2 regions of the Paenibacillus sp. OT2-17 genome follow, and region 1 is predicted to be linked to the other one. Evidence: riboswitches for the same ligand, from Rfam matches in the RefSeq annotation. Region 1 holds a riboswitch; the other holds the start of a gene.
What was found. Region 1 has a riboswitch for cyclic di-GMP ahead of GRP75_RS14705 (glycosyl hydrolase). Riboswitches for the same ligand answer to the same signal wherever they lie in the genome.
Positions count from the first base shown of each region.

Region 1 (7,554 bases):
ATGACTCGTTTAACGTCGTATTGGTCGGCAGATTGGCGGAATGGAAGGGACAGCATATTTTACTGGAAGCGGCACGCTCCTTTTTACCGGATCAGCGCGTGAAATTCTGGCTGGCTGGAGATGCGTTGTTCGGAGAAGAGGAATACAAGCAACGATTAGAGTCCACGATGCGCGAATACGGGTTGGCTAACGTCAATCTGTTGGGACACGTCGATGACATTCAAGGCCTGATGCAGCGTTGTGATTTGCTGATTCATACCTCTATTACACCAGAACCATTCGGTCAGGTCATTATTGAAGGCATGGCTGCGGGTCTCCCAGTGATTGCTTCCAATGAGGGTGGACCCAAGGAAACGGTGGTACCCCATGAAACCGGGCTGCTTATTGAACCGGGTGATCCGGCTAAGCTGGAAGAAGCCATCCGCTGGATGTTGGAGCATCCACAAGAACGTCAGCAGATGGGTGAGAGAGGGATGGAACGGGTCAAAAAGCATTTTGTCATCGAGAACACAGTTAAGGATATAGTTCATTACTATAAGGGTTTGTTGGCAGGAGTCTGACCGACATTCGCGTTAAAGGATGATTCAGATGAAAATAGCGATAGCACACGATTACTTAATCCAAATGGGCGGAGCGGAAAGGGTAGTAGAGGTATTCCACGATATGTATCCGGAGGCTCCTATCTTCACAACGGTGTTCAGCGACGACCGCCTGTCGCGTAACTTGAAGGATGCGGATATTAGAGCCACTTGGCTACAAAAAGTCCCAGGGGTGAAGGACAACTTCAAAGGAGTGCTGCCGCTGTATCCCATTGCTATCCGTGATTTTGATTTTAGGGATTTCGACATTGTTTTAAGCTCCAGCAGTGCATTTATGAAAAGCATCCAGGTACCCAAACATACGTTTCACATTTGTTATTGTCACACACCGATGCGGTTTGCCTGGGATTACGATACATATATGGCCCGGCAGTCCAAATCCAACCTGCTCAAAAACATGCTCAAGCTGTACATGAACCGGTTGAAAACATGGGATGCCAAAACTTCTCGCAACGTAGACCAGTTTGTTGCCAACTCTTCGGTTGTTAAACGAAGAATTTTGCACTATTACCAAAGGGATTCGGATGTGATTTTTCCACCTATTAATACATCCCGTTTTAAACGCGCTACAAACATCGGTGACTATTACCTGATCGTATCCCGATTGGTGTCCTACAAGCGCATCGATCTCGCGATCGAAGCATTCAAACGTAACGGTCTCAAGCTGCGCATTGTGGGTGAAGGACCAGACCGTAAACGACTCGAAGGTATGGCTGCCCCGAATATTGAGTTCCTCGGCAGGCTTGAGGATGAAGAGGTTAACAAGCTGATGGCAGAATGCCGAGCGCTCGTTTTTCCGGGTGAAGAGGACTTCGGTATTACGCCTTTGGAGGCGAATGCGGCCGGACGGCCTGTCATCGCTTTTCAGGGTGGGGGAGCGCTGGATACGATTGTTCCTCATGTGAACGGCGTATTTTTCCGCAAGCATCAAGTAGAGGATGTGCTGGAGGCCGTCGAAAAGGTTGAGCAACATGCATGGAATGTGGACGATATCATTACCCATGCCCGCAAATTTGATGAAGAAAACTTCAAGGATCAATTAAAAAAGTATGTAGAACAAGCCTATGTGAACTTTCTAAAAGGAGGATGAACGGAATGAAGCTGGCTGTAATCGGTACTGGATACGTTGGGCTCGTCTCGGGTGTATGTTTTGCGCAAAAAGGTAATGAGGTGATTTGTGTCGATCTGGAGCAGCACAAAATCGACATGTTGAACCGGGCAGAATCTCCGATTTATGAACCGGGTATTGAGGAATTGATCGCGTTGAATCTGGAAGCGGGCCGGTTGGAGTTCACCTCGGATTTGGCCGATGCGGTACGCCGCTCGGATATCGTAATTTTGGCGGTAGGTACGCCTTCTCTGGCTAACGGCGAGGCGAATTTGTCGTACATTGAACAGGCGGCCGCTGATGTTGGGAAAGCCATGAACGGGTATAAGATTATTATGACCAAGAGTACTGTACCTGTCGGAACGAACGAAAAGATTAAGGACGTGTTGGCTCGTCACACGAGTTTGTCTTTCGATATCGTCTCCGCGCCGGAGTTCCTGAGAGAAGGCTCAGCCATCAATGATACGCTTCATCCGGATCGCATCATTATTGGTTTGGACAATACAGGATTGCGTGAAACCATGGTCACTCTGCATCAGGTCTTCACGGATAAAATCTATGTGACGGATATCCGTAGTGCTGAAATGATCAAATACGCGTCCAATGCGTTTCTGGCAACTAAAATTTCGTTCATTAACGAAATCGCTAATATTTGCGAAAAGGTTGGCGCCGATGTAACCTGTGTGGCTGACGGTATGGGTATGGACAAACGGATTGGTTCCTCTTTCCTACAAGCAGGGATCGGGTATGGTGGCTCTTGCTTTCCAAAAGACACAAATGCGCTTATCCAAATTGCAGGTAATGTAGACTATGAATTTAAGTTGTTGAAATCGGTGGTCGAGGTGAATACCGACCAGCGCTTTATGATTGTATCCAAGCTGCGCGAATCGCTGGGTCAACTGAACGGTGTGTCCATTGGCATTTGGGGCCTCGCCTTCAAGCCCAATACAGATGACATCCGCGAAGCTCCAGCACTGGAAATCGTAGAAACGCTCATTCAGGCAGGCGCTATTGTCAAGCTGTATGATCCCATTGCGATGGATAAATTCAAGGAGCGCGTGGATCACCCGAATATTATGTGGTGCTCATCCCCACAGCAAGCCGCTGAAGGTAGCGACGCTGTGTGCCTGTTGACTGATTGGGAAGAGTTCAAAAAAGTTGATCTCGTACAACTGGCCTCCATTCTGCACAAACCGGTTCTCATTGACGGTCGTAACGTATTCGGTGAGGAACAGATCCAAGGCTCCGGGCTGGAATACTACTCCGTGGGTCGTCCGCGGATGAGTGGGTGGAATCGGGATAAAGTGGAAGTTTAAAAGTGACAGATTAAAAAGTGACTGTGGCGGTGTTGGAGGCGCTGAAGGCGCTGCGCGTGCAGATTGTTCTTCCGATTGCTGTTACCCCCGGATTTTCTGGATTATATAAAACATTCAAAGGTTAAAATCCGGGGATAAAGGCAAACGCTGACGCTTCTCCAGAACAATTCTGCCCGCTCCGCTGCTTTTCGCCGTGGAGTCACAATTTTTAAACTCCCACCTTATGGGGGGAGTAGAAGGGCAGATCAGAAGGAGCGGCGCGGTTGATGCCGCTCCTTCCGATCAAAGCGCCATGCGGCTGTACCGCGGCGCCGCTCCTGTGAAGCAAGGCAGGTAAACGCCAAACGTGAGATTTTACAGGCTGACCGGACTTAATAATGTCCGGTCGTGCCTTTTGCAATAAACGGTATGATCGGCATGATGCATTTTTGAGTAGCGCAGGGATGGATTTGAATCTGGAGAAGCGGAGCGTTCGCCTGAAAGCTTTCCAAAGGAAAGCTCGCATCGGAAGCATAAGCTTAGTGGGATTCAAACCTATATACGATTTTATATAATCGAGTGAATCCCGGTCCAACAGCGATCATAAGATTAAATTCATACCGTAGCGGGTAGTCAACTCATCATCAGAACGATCATCCAACCAATATAGAGAGGAAGTGGAGAGTTATGAAGCTCGTACTTTTGTCTGGTGGTTCCGGTAAAAGATTATGGCCTTTGTCCAACGATTCCCGTTCCAAACAATTTTTGAAGGTACTGGAGAACCCGGAGGGGATTTCTGAATCCATGGTACAGCGGGTATGGAGACAATTGGGAGACAACGGATTATCAGAATCCTCGTTTATTGCGACAGGGAGAGCACAGGTCGAAATGATCCAGAGTCAGGTCGGGCCGAATACACGCATCATTGTTGAGCCGGAACGCAGAGACACCTTTCCTGCGATTGCGCTGACAGCGACTTATCTATATTCCATTGCAGGTGTTTCACCTGATGAAATTATAGCAATATTGCCTGTAGATCCTTATGTTGAGGATGCTTTCTTCGCTTCCGTAGCCCAGCTGGAACATACGCTTCAGGAGAGTGAAGGCAAGCTTGCTTTAATCGGAGTTGTCCCTTCCTATCCTTCAGAGAAATATGGTTACATTATTCCGAAAAACGATGCCACTCAAGGTAGCACAGGCTACCGTGAAGTGAGCCATTTTCAAGAGAAACCCGACCGGGAGCAGGCGGAGCGTCTGATTGAACGCAATGCTCTATGGAACTGCGGGGTTTTTGCATTCAAATTAAGTTATTTGCTGGATATCTTGGCATCCAAGGGGTTGCCACTTAATTATGAAGAAATGCAAAAGCAATACGCATCTCTGGAAAAAATCAGCTTTGACTATGAAGTAGTCGAGAAGGAAAAGGACATCGTAGTTCTTCCGTATGATGGTTTTTGGAAGGATTTGGGTACCTGGAATACACTCACAGAAGAAATGTCTAATCAACAAGTGGGCAGAGGTGTAGTAACGGAGGATTGCGTCAATACGAGCCTTATTAACGAGTTAGACATTCCTGTGGCGATCATTGGAACGAATGATCTGATCGTAGCCGCTAGCCCGGATGGCATTCTTGTGACCAATAAGGCAGAAAGTCCTCGTATTAAGGAAGTGCTCAAGGCTCATGATCAGCGTCCAATGTATGAAGAACGTCGTTGGGGACAGTATCGGGTTGTGGATTATGTCAAGTATGACGAGGGTAACGAGGTATTGACCAAACGAATCCGCGTACGGAAAGGCAAAAATATCAGCTACCAGCTTCATTTCAAACGAAGTGAAATCTGGACCATTATTAGCGGTGAAGCGGAAATTATTTTGAATGAGAAGCTGCACAAAGTGAAGGCTGGTGACGTAGTACGTATCCCTGAAGGGACGAAGCATAGCATTTTGGCAGTGACCGATGTGGATTTTATTGAGGTGCAGACTGGCTCTGAGTTGGTTGAAGAGGATATTGTCCGCTTTTGTATGGATTGGAATGAAATTTCCCGTCACCAATTTATCTCCTAATTATTTTCGTAAAAACGAAAAAAAGACGAATTCATGAAAATTCATAGCCTAAACTGTCGAAATTGGGCGAAAACCTGTAAATTCATGAACATGACCTATTAAATTTTGGTAAAAAAAAGTCGATACTTAGGGTAAGAAGGAATCCAAACTCCTTCCAACGATAAACGCAGCCCTGTCGAAAGGCAGGTACGCAAAGCTAAAGGGCCTTCCACAAGGATGGCAGCCTGGCTACCGAAAGGAAGAGCGAAAGTGAGATTCAATTTTATTCCTCTGTATCGACTGATACGTCATGTACTCCCCGTTGTTATGCTTTTTTCATTGTTGCCCGTCGGTTTTGGAGATTCTCTGTCGGTGGCGAATGCCGCTTCATTACAACCTGTTAATTCGGACGCTTCTACTCAGGCCCGTGAACTATACAATTATTTACTCAACATCTCAGGGAAAAAAATAGTCACCGGTCAGCATGATTATTTGGAAAGTCCAGATGAATTAAGTAACAAGGTCCAAAAAATCAGTCAGGCATATGTTGGTGTACACGGCTATGAGATGGGAGCTATCTCTGGTCAATCTGACGCTACGGAAGCAGCACAACGTAAAAATGTCGTCGATAGTGCTATCCGTTGGGACAGATCCGGTGGTATTGTGACAATGACTTTTCATGAAGCGCTACCAGGTAGGCCACTGACTTGGGCCAATGTACAGGCGAAAGTAAGTCAGGCAGAGTTCAACAAATACGTGACTCCAGGTACTGCGCAGTATAACCTCCTCATTGCCGATCTGGATAAGGTCGCTGTATCGTTAAAGCAGCTTCGTGATGCAGGGGTTCCGGTTTTGTGGAGACCTTACCACGAAATGAATGGTGACTGGTTCTGGTGGGGAAACAAAAATAATTTCAATCAGCTATGGAATATCATGTACGACCGTTTTACAAACACACATCAATTGAACAATCTGCTGTGGGTATGGAGTCCGAATGCTCCCAATTCGTATACCGTCCCATATACCCCGAAATACCCGGGGGATGACAAAGTGGACATTTTGGCAGTAGACATTTACAACAATGATTTTAAGCAAAGTCATTACGAAGGTCTGCTCGGGTTGGCACGGAATAAGCCGATTGCCATTGGGGAGCACGGTGAGATGCCTAGTTCTGAGGTATTGCAGGCTCAACCTAAATGGGTATATTCCATGACTTGGGGCAAGATGCTGACTGAGAATAACACAACAAATCAAATTCAGGATTATATGAATGATTCGAAGAGTTTGACGCGGGATGATGTGAAAAATGGGCTGGCAGCAATCGAACAACCTGGGACAGACGTACCGACCTTACCGGACGAGGGACAAAGTGAGCCTATCCCGGCTCCGACTCCTCCTTCCGTTCCTGATGTGGTATATGTGAACGGGCTGCAGGGCGAATATTTTAACAATATGAATTTGAGCGGAAGTCCTGCTTTGATCCGTACAGATAGCAAGCTGGACTACAACTGGCGTGCCAATGCAGCTGATCCAAAGGTGAATGCCGATCAGTTCTCGGTTCGCTGGACGGGTAAAATCAAACCGCAATATAGCGAGACCTATACGTTCACAACGATATCCGATGACGGTATCCGTGTATGGGTAGACGGCAAGTTGGTTATTGACAGCTGGTTCAAACAAAGCTGGACAGAGCGTAAAGGTAGTATTACTTTGGAAGCAGGCAAAATGGTAGATTTAAAAGTGGAATACTATGATGAAAAAGGCGACGCGATGGCACGTCTAATGTGGGAAAGTCAGCATGAAGCGAAAGCGGTGATTCCCGGAAACGCTTTGTTTCTTCCTTGATTGATACTCTTTCCCGGTCAAAAAATTTGAGGAGAGAGGGTGGATCATATGATAAAAAAATGGTTATCCCATAGGTATTCAGTAGTTTTATCTGGACTACTAGCGGTCGTAGCTATAGCGATGATCGCTTGGTTTATATACACGCCTTCAAGAAGCGCAGAATTGCAGACGGATAAAGTAGCGGCTGCCAGTCCAGTATGGAAGCTGGGTCAGAGGGATGACTCTTCAGCGGAATTCAAAGGTGTGGTCGGTAGGGATAATATCGATATTTCTACAGCAGCTGCCTCTACCGAATCGTCTGCTAAAGGATCATTGTCAGCATTGTCGGAAGCAGAGAGTACAACAGTTCCGGTATTGCTCAGCAGTGGAGATATTCCTCCCGGTTTGAATGCGTCCACGAACCCTGAACTGACACTCCAGTATAAGCTGAATCAGATTCCTCCCAATGGTATGATATTCCGTGTTCGGATTTTGGATGCGGGCAAAGCAGTCCCGCAAATGGCTGTATTTTCAAATCATCAGCTGTCCGGTATTATTCAGATTGCCGGGGTTTCCGGTACTGGGAGTACTTATAATTTCAAAAACAACTACGAGCTGTATATACCCAAAGAGCAATTGCAAAGCGGTGTTAACGTACTCAAGCTAAAGACAGCGCGCTGCCTAT
Region 1 covers NZ_WUDQ01000128.1:683-8,236, reverse strand. Annotated here, with positions in the region: partial or broken gene GRP75_RS14725 (glycosyltransferase family 4 protein) at 1-560, shown strand, start outside; gene GRP75_RS14720 (glycosyltransferase) at 589-1,689, shown strand; gene GRP75_RS14715 (UDP-glucose dehydrogenase family protein) at 1,695-3,023, shown strand; gene GRP75_RS14710 (sugar phosphate nucleotidyltransferase) at 3,690-5,066, shown strand; cyclic di-GMP riboswitch class I at 5,222-5,302, shown strand; gene GRP75_RS14705 (glycosyl hydrolase) at 5,316-6,890, shown strand; partial or broken gene GRP75_RS14700 (hypothetical protein) at 6,939-7,554, shown strand, end outside.

Region 2 (9,002 bases), on a different contig from region 1:
CTTTGATGATTTCAAGCTGATTGCCAAGAATCCAACTGAATCATGATGTGAGCATTGGCGGGTGTATTTCTGTAATGAACAGGAATGGCCCGCCTGATTTATGTTTACTCATAGAAATAGGGCTTTAAAATAGCTTTAGGTGCTTAGTTTCGCCTGAACAATGAGACGATGGGTGGGGTTTACGAGAGGGGCACATGTAATCAGTGTAAGTAGCTTTTGTTTTTTGAAGCTTTTCAGAACAGACACGTCCGTAGGATCAACCACCTTCAGGCTATAAACGCTATATACATATTGGTTACCCCGAGTGTTAACAACAATCTTATCCCCGATCTTCAATTCATTTAGACGATTAAATAAACGTCCAGAGGTACGGGCTCGATGAGCAGCAATGGCGGCATTCCCCGCTTGTCCCAGCGTCCCCGTTTCCGGCATATGTACAGCCGCGTGTCTCATATTTATCCTCGTTGCGCCTTCCAATACAGGGAGCTTTAAAGCAATACGACTTATACTAATAGTGGCTATGGGAGTTTGTTCATTAGCGCTTACCATGGGAGCAGGGGATGGGGAAGTATTTTGTCGTGCTTCACTAACCGGAACTTCTGTAAGACCAGTGGACAAGCGAGCATAGCTGTCTGTAAGACTGGGGGGCCACAGCGCGTCGCTTTTTCCAGATGGTAGCTCTGCTGCTTTTAATAGCTTGCTTTGTTCCTGATCCTCATTCCATTCTGTCGCTTTAGGAAACAAAATAAAAAGTAAGCCTAACACAATAAATACGTAGGAAAGTTTACGCAGACTCAGCAATCTCGCCTCCCCTAAGCAATGTACGGATTATACATATTTTTTTGAAAAATGCCCCATTCCCGACTCATTCCAATCGGGAATGGAATGAGCCGGGAGATCAGGGCAGGTGATCGGTTTTATTTTTTGTTTGTTCGTCTGAATTTCAAAAATACGCCCCACATAACCATCGCTATGCCTGTCAAATAGAACGGAACGGGGCTGCTTTCACCTGTTTGGGGCAATTGATGTACCGCAGGTGTATCCTCCGGCTCTTCAGGTTCTTTTCCCGGAACCTTGAGACGGATCTTAGGTTCGGGATCGTCTTTCGAATCCAGCGGAGGAGGAGGATCTTGATGAGGTATGACGGCTGGCGGCTCCGGCGGTATAGGCGCAGGTTCCTCCTGTGGAGGGAGTATGTCCTCCGGAGACTTTGGCAATGACGGAGGAACGGTTATAGACGGAGTATCGGGTATTTCTGGATCTTTGTCATGTTTTTTACCTGAGCCTCCGGACGGGGGTGAAGGATCTGGATGAGTAGGCGTTCCTGGTTCGTTTTTCTTTTCTTTACGATTGGTGATCACAACCCTCTTTACACCAGAGCTTTGTCGCAGTGTTGCGTCTATTTTGATCTCGAGCTTGCCCTCGGTGATTTTATAGCCCTCCGGTGCTGCCAATTCTTCCAAGATATAATCGTCATGAAGCAAGGAGGAAAAGATGATTTTGCCTTCCGCATTGGTGGTCTGAATGAGCGGGGCTCTTTTTTGACCTTTATCATAGAGCGCAAACTGTGCGCCAGGCAGTACCTTGTCAGGCATATCCTGATCTACCTTGGTCAGCTCAAGACTTTCGGTCACACCCCCGCCAGAACCAGAGCCGGAAGACGTTCGTACGATGATTTCCTGGCTGGTTTCTCGCATCTCTGTCGTCAAGCGATCCCCCTCAAAGGCAACCTTATTACTCACCTTGGCTTTGTCTTCAGCATGAATGAACGATTGGTATTCAAGTATAAAAGCAGTGGAAATATCCTTGGCAAAAGTAACTTCAAAAGTTTGCTGGCCTTGAGCGTCTGTCTTGATATACAGCTTGTAATCTTGGTTTCTAATCAACTCGGTGCCTTTGGTGGTATTTCCGTTGGCAGCGATGATTGTAGAGTACAAATGAAAGGAATCCTCAATTAGGATTTGATTGTTGCTAGGCTGATCTATAATTTTAGCGTTGGATACATGGGACTGTCCTTCATTGATGCGGATGCTCCAATCGATCTTATTTCCATTTTGTGTACCGACTTTAGATACATATTCTCCGCCATGAGGTACCGCGACTTGCGCTGCCCATTCGGAGACTGTTTTTTGTCCATCCAGTAGAAGGGCTTGATTGTGAATTTCCTTTTCAATCAGTTCTCCTTCCAATGAAGTTTGAAAGGTAATCCAGTAGGGAGTCTGTATCTGCTCCTTGAACTGGATACGCAATTCATTACCATTTTGCTCGGAGGGAGGAATAATGGTGTATTGATCTGCCGGGATTTCAGCCCCTTTTTGTACGCCATCCCACCATCCCAGCAAGGTCATATCGTATACTTTTACGGAGGCGGGCAGTAACTTCTGACCTTGCAACAAGGGGTCTCTCACTTCCGCGTGATTCAGAATCTTGCGATTGTAGTTAGCTTTAATGTCCCAGGTAATGAGCTTGGAGGTTGCATTATAGCTTCCTTGCTTGGCACCGTTTCGTTGTGTCATAAAGTCCGGCCAGATCGGGCACTCCACTCCTTGCGATGATCTTTCTCCGTCTTCAAACTGGTATTCTATATGGGATTTATTACGAAACTCGGGCTTCGTCGTATCCGTTTTCCAGTCATTATTATAGGTGGTTGAATACTTGATTGTATAAGCCTTCTGAATGGCTTTATGAAAAATGAGCGTAAATCCTTGTTTATAGTCCTGTGATAGCGGAACCAGCTCATAATCCGTGGGCGCACGTAGCTCCGTTGTTCCGTCAACACTTTGAATTTTCAGGGTGTCCGGTAACAAAGCCAAGCCCCCGTTTGGAAACACATCCTGAATGACAATATTTTTCATGATGTACAAGTCTGTATTGATGGTAATCACCCAAGGTATGATTTTGGTGTTGTAATTGGGTGTGTCATACATTTTAGTCATAACTCCGCTTATGATTTCCGTCGATACAATCTTCTGCGTTCCATCCGAGGTTATGATGTTTATAACTTTTCCATTATCATAGACACGGCCTCTGGCTTGAGTCTGGTATCGGATGGTATAGGCTGAATCTACGTCGAAGTTGAATTGAAGTTTGAAGCCGTTGCGGTCCGGATAATCAACTGGGATGACAGTATACGCCCACGATGGGAGCTCCTCCAGTGTGTTTCCCTTAAATACTTTCAAAGAACCGGGCAGCAATTCTTGAGTTTTATTGAAATGATCAATTAAAAGAGCTTTGGCTTCGGGGATTTTTGTCTCGCTAAAGTTATATCTTATGGCCCACGAGAGTGTTTGTGTGGCATGATCATATTTTTCAACCTTTTTGGACAAAAATTCACCACGTTCCACCTGAACAGTAGCGGTAGCAACAACGTTCTCTATCGCATCTCCTGAAAGCGTTGCTGTGTTGGAGAAACGAGTTTTATCGCCAATAATACGCGTGGAATATTGAATCTGATAGGCCGTGTTAATGCTATCGTCTTGAAAACGAATCACAAACCCTGTCCCGGCTTGATCTGCTTCAATGGCATATTCACTTGCATTCACTAGGTCTCGAACAACGGTCGAGCCGTCGATATTGACTTGTAGATGATAGAGCCGGATAGAGTCTCTTCTGAGTTCCAGCCCTGAAGGAATTGGATCGGTGATGAGGGCATGCTTTACGGTGTTTAGTTGTTTGTTCACATCAATGGTCCAGTCGATCTGATTGGTGCCCTCTATTTTCCCTTGTTTGCTTAGGGTTGGTCCTGACTGGGGTTTTACATTCACGATGACCGTTTGTACCCCGCCTTTGATCGGAATCGCAATGATGATCTCTGTACTGCCTTTCACCGTTTCTTTCGTAAACTCGGTTTTAACTTGTAGTTTGCCGCTGACATTGGAGTGATTCTCTACATATTGGTTAAAGGTCATGATCACCTTGCCCTGACGATCTACTGTGAAGTATCCCACGGTTCCGTCGGTAGTGACTAACGGAGATGAGATATCAGTGTAGATGACAAACTGTTCTGGTAAATGAAAGATGAAGGTGTCCCCTGATTTATAGGTATTGTCAGGAAGCTCCCATTCATAGCCTAGTTGGATGGCTGATCCGATGTCGAATTGGCTGTCTGGACTATATACCGCATCAATGACACGCCCTGCTTCGTCTGTCAGGCTCAACTTCGTTAATATGCTCTGCGGAGCTGCATCATGTTGAGACTTTGAACTGACTGCTCCTTGAACGAAGGGGACCGTGTTTGAAGGAATCTCCCCAGGAGGTTCAAGGTTTGGGACAACGTATACAGCATCTGTAACGGTAGGTGTAGGATCAGATACAGCACTCTGCGGCAGTTCTGGGGCTGGAGCATCTGCGTAAGCCAGCGTTGCGCTGAAAAAGCTTTGGACAATGAGCAATAAGGCAATGATCATTACATTTATTTTTGTTCTCATGCTCCAAGTGATTCTCCTATTCATCGTAATATGGCAATGCTTCGTTCGAAATAGTATATTCAGCATGCTAGGCAGACATGACTATCCCAATAGAAAAAAAGCCCTGATCATAGCGATCAGGGCTTTCTTCGAGAGAGGCATAGCAATTTGTGATGGATCTATGTAAAAAAGACATAATAAAAAGCTCGTTCATCTGGTAGCTGGCTGCCATCCGGATAGGAAGGCCCTATAGTTTTGCGTCACTGCCTTTCGACAGTTTTGCCATTAACTTGAATAGCTTGTGCGTCTATCATCTATCAAACTGATTTCATGTAACCTCTCATTTACAACTTGGAACGGTTCCCCCATTTTTTGCGGAAGGAATGAGGTGTTTCTCCTACATGCTCCTTGAATAGGTTAATAAAATGGCTCGTATTGGGAATCCCTACGTACCTTGCGATATCCACAATGGACATGTCACTGGTTTTAAGCCAGCTTTGAGCGGCTGTGATACGGACATTAATGAGATAATCAATCGGAGAGAAACCGATCTGCTTTTTGAAATTTTTAGCCAGATTAAACTTGTTTAATTCAAACATGTCTGCCAGCGAGTCCAGTGTTATTCGCTCACAGTAGGACTGATCCAAATATTGTTGTACCCGGCGTACTTCGCTGAGGGTTTCAGCATTCACATGCGGATGATCATAGGGATGTTGCAAAATGCACATTAGTATTTCACCAATGAGCCTGGACGTTAGCAGCTCAGCGGAAAGACTTCTGTCAGACTGCCCGCAAATCAGAGCATGGAGCTTATCCAATATAATATGCGGATTATGCATGGAAATGACCGGTTTATTATGCTTGGCAAATTGTTCGTAAAAATTTTCGATCAGGTTGCCATACAGGTACAGGCTGATATACTCCCAGGATTCATGACCGGAGGTGCTGTATTGAACATATTCCTCGCAATTAATAAAGAACAAATCTTGAGGTTTTATGATATATTTCTTGCCCCGGTACAGTAATTCTCCCTTACCAGACAACGTAAAGACAAGCAAAAAAGAGGCAAGTTCTTTCCTTTCCATCGTAAAAGCAGAAGTTTTTTGGAAGTAGCCTAATTCCTGGATATATAAAAGGGATTGCTTGGCAAAAGCGGAGGGAGTGCGTACAATTACGACCGGATCGCCATTCCAGAGGCCCACGTTGTTTTTTTGGTCTGTTGTCATATTCAATTCCTTTACAAAAAAGCAATTTTATCTAGCATATCTTGGTTTGATTTACCAATATATAATGGCTGATTAAACATGATTTCCTATTTATAAAAGTTTATTTTATCACAACAAATATGTCTATATATCAAATTATGTGTGTGAGCTTTATGGGAGTCTCGCTTTTTATGGATATTTAATCTGATAATCCATATGAAAAAGTCGAATGCTGTTGAAAGAATCTGGGGTTATCATGGATTCAAATCCTTTCTGAGGTCAAATACCAAAATGGTACTGAAAAAAGGTATCTTATGCCCATTCAACTTTCTTGTTCACTTCTCCTTTCGGTTTAAAAAAATTGGGACTTGGTTTTGTTAAAATGGTTCGTAAGGCTTATTATTGAAAATAAGAGTTTGGGCCCAGTACTGTGATTTTGTTCACAAACATGAATGTAAAAAAGAGAGATATATGCATAAAAAATTACGCAAAAAGTGCCCTTGCGCGTTTCATCAAAAGTGCTTTCAACTTTGGAAATGACACGGGCAATGATATGATGGGTAATACAGGTATAGTGCTTTACTTACTCGACAGTCAGTTTGGAGGATTACAGGATGGGAAAACCAAAAAGTACGAAAACCGCAGCGGCTTGGTCGCTCGTTATTCTAGGGGCAGGCTTTGCAGCCACATTGCCCTTCCAGCAATATGGCTGGGCTCGTTTATTAGCCGGAGCTTTTGAGGCAGGACTTGTAGGGGGACTGGCAGACTGGTTCGCTGTCACTGCTTTGTTCCGTCATCCGCTAGGCATTCCGATACCACATACGGCGCTGCTTCCTAAAAATAGGGACAAGCTCACGAATGCATTGGTGAGTACCGTGGAAAATAACCTGCTAAACAAAGACAGCATTGCGTCTAAAATTGCAGATATTCGTTTGGCCGATTTGGTACTGGGCGGTGTGGAAAAAGGAATGCGCACGCCGGAGGCGGCGGCATCCATAGATGTTCTTGCCAAGCGTCTCGTCCAGTCGCTCCCGCTCGCGGAATTGGCTCCGGTCATCGTGGCAGAGCTCAAGCGGCAGGTGACTGACTTTGACACCGGACCGCTGCTGGAGGCGCTTGCTCGTCAAACCAGCGAGAAGGGCTATGATCGCCGCGCACTGGATTACACGCTGGAGCAAGCCGAGTCCTGGCTTTTGCGACCCGAAACGGGTTATACGCTGGGCACCTTAGGGATGCAGGCTGTTAGCGGTTTGCAGGTGAGCGGGCTGATGCAGTTTGCCTTGAACGCATTCCTCGGCTATCTGAACGAAGAGCGTATGGGTGAAATGATTCGTCATTTCCTGCTGGATCAGGTAGCAGAACTGCAAAGGGAAGAGCACCCGCGCCGCCAGGCCGTGCTGGATGGTCTGAGAACACAGGTGACCCGATTGGCGACGAAAGATACGGTTCAGGAAGGGTTGAACGGCTGGAAGGATAGCCTTGTTGAAGCCTGGGAAGGCGATGCGTCAGTGCTGGGCAAAATGGAAGAACTGCGTATACGCTTATTGGACTACATGGAAGACGGAAGCTATGTGCAGACCTATATTTTACCGCTATTGGATCGGATGCTGACTGATTTAAGAGGGAATACCGAGCTGCTGGACAAGATCAATGTGCGAATTGTGGAAGGTATTACTGGACTGGTGGAAGCCAACCATAGTCGAATTGGTAACTTGGTACGCGAAAATGTAGACAAAATGGATAACAAATCCCTGATTGCACTGATGGAGGACAAACTGGGACAGGATTTGCAGTGGATACGTATTAACGGCGCAGTTACAGGCTTCCTGATCGGCATTGTGCTGACAGGTATCCGTATGCTAATCCAATAGACCAGAAAAAGCTACAGATAGGGTTGTGGAAGCATGAGGCTTTGGCATGAACATTTAATCGACAGGTTACCCCGTCCGCAACTGCTGGGGCAACATCGTGAGTGCTGTGCCCTGCGCGGGAATGGGTGGGGCAAGCCACACGCCACCGTGAATTATGTGTTCGATTATCACCCAATGCTGCTGGTGCGCTATCATAGGCTCATTATGGACGAAATGAAAAGCAGAGGGTACAATGTTGATCCACTATGGGAACAGCCGTTGTATCGCGGTAAGCAGTGTGAGCCTTGGGAGGCGGAGCTGGGTGAGGAACTGGCAGGCGCGGGTGCATATGTGGAGCATGACGATGAGTATATGAAGGAGTGCCTGGATAACCTGGCTTCCAAGGGTATTTTAATAGAGATTGAAGTGACCTAAAAAAGACGGGCTGCGGTATGTTCATCATTCAGATGAAGTGCCGCAAGCCCGCTTTTTTGATGCTTCAGTGTTCAGTGCTTGGGGGAGAGACTCGGGATATTAGATTACAGAATCCAGCGGGTGACCTTTTCCAGCGGTTGTCTGGATTTTTCCCGCTTGGGTTCATGAGCGCGATAACCGAAGGCAGCAATGACTGAAATATCGAGCAGCCCGTTTTCTAGCAGTCCTTCTTCCTCCAAAATGGCATGCACCTGATCGTAGTTAAAGCCCTCAATTGGACAGGAATCAATACCGATCTGAGCCGCCGCTGTCATCATATTGCCTAAGGCAATGTAGGTTTGCTTGGAAGCCCAGTCAAATAACGTACGTTCGTTTTCCAGTAAGCGTTGATTTTCACCCTGGAAAATCTTATAGCGGCCTGGCAGTGAGGCAAAGTCCTCCTCAGACATACCTTTAACCTCTTTATACATATACTCCACGTAAGGAGAATCATAACGAACATCCTTGCGCGCCAAAATCAGGACGACGTGGCTAGCCGCAGGAATCTGCTTTTGACCGCCGCTGGAAACTGCAGCCAGCTTTTCTCTCAATCCCTGATTTTGTACAACTACAAACTGCCATGGTTCAAAACCAACGGAGCTTGGAGAAAGTCGCCCGGTTTCGAGAATGAACTGAAAATCCTCTTCTGGTATGATGCGATTGGGATCGAATTCTTTCGTGGCGTGCCTGAACAGAAAGGCGTCCAGAATTTCCTGTTTTTTAGCTGATGTATTAGACATAAAATGTACTCCTTTTGATATGGGTTTAGTTGGTACTCTATGGGTTTTCTGCTACTATAATGAGAGCTGATATCGAATATATAGTTATCATATAGAAAGTTTTTGCATGGAACAAGTACGCACATATTTGTTCCTTGTCATACGTCTGGGGCTATTGGTTTACACATTCTACAGAAAGAAGGGGTATACATGGCACAGGAGATGGAACATGCAGTTAGCGTTAATTTTGGATGTCCGGTAGCGAAAACCGTCGGGGTTATAGGCGGCAAGTGGAAGGGAGTCATCTTGTATCATTTGACGACAGGACCGCGGCGCTATAACGAAATT
Region 2 covers NZ_WUDQ01000007.1:29,500-38,501, forward strand. Annotated here, with positions in the region: gene GRP75_RS03840 (cupin domain-containing protein) at 1-46, shown strand, start outside; gene GRP75_RS03845 (class D sortase) at 136-801, opposite strand; gene GRP75_RS03850 (collagen binding domain-containing protein) at 918-4,427, opposite strand; cyclic di-GMP riboswitch class I at 4,620-4,700, opposite strand; gene GRP75_RS03855 (AraC family transcriptional regulator) at 4,751-5,632, opposite strand; gene GRP75_RS03860 (DUF445 domain-containing protein) at 6,226-7,482, shown strand; gene GRP75_RS03865 (TIGR02328 family protein) at 7,516-7,896, shown strand; gene GRP75_RS03870 (NAD(P)H-dependent oxidoreductase) at 8,001-8,675, opposite strand; gene GRP75_RS03875 (winged helix-turn-helix transcriptional regulator) at 8,865-9,002, shown strand, end outside.
Region 2: it holds a riboswitch for cyclic di-GMP, as region 1 does, so the genes downstream of both, GRP75_RS03850 (collagen binding domain-containing protein) here and GRP75_RS14705 (glycosyl hydrolase) in region 1, are expected to answer to the same signal.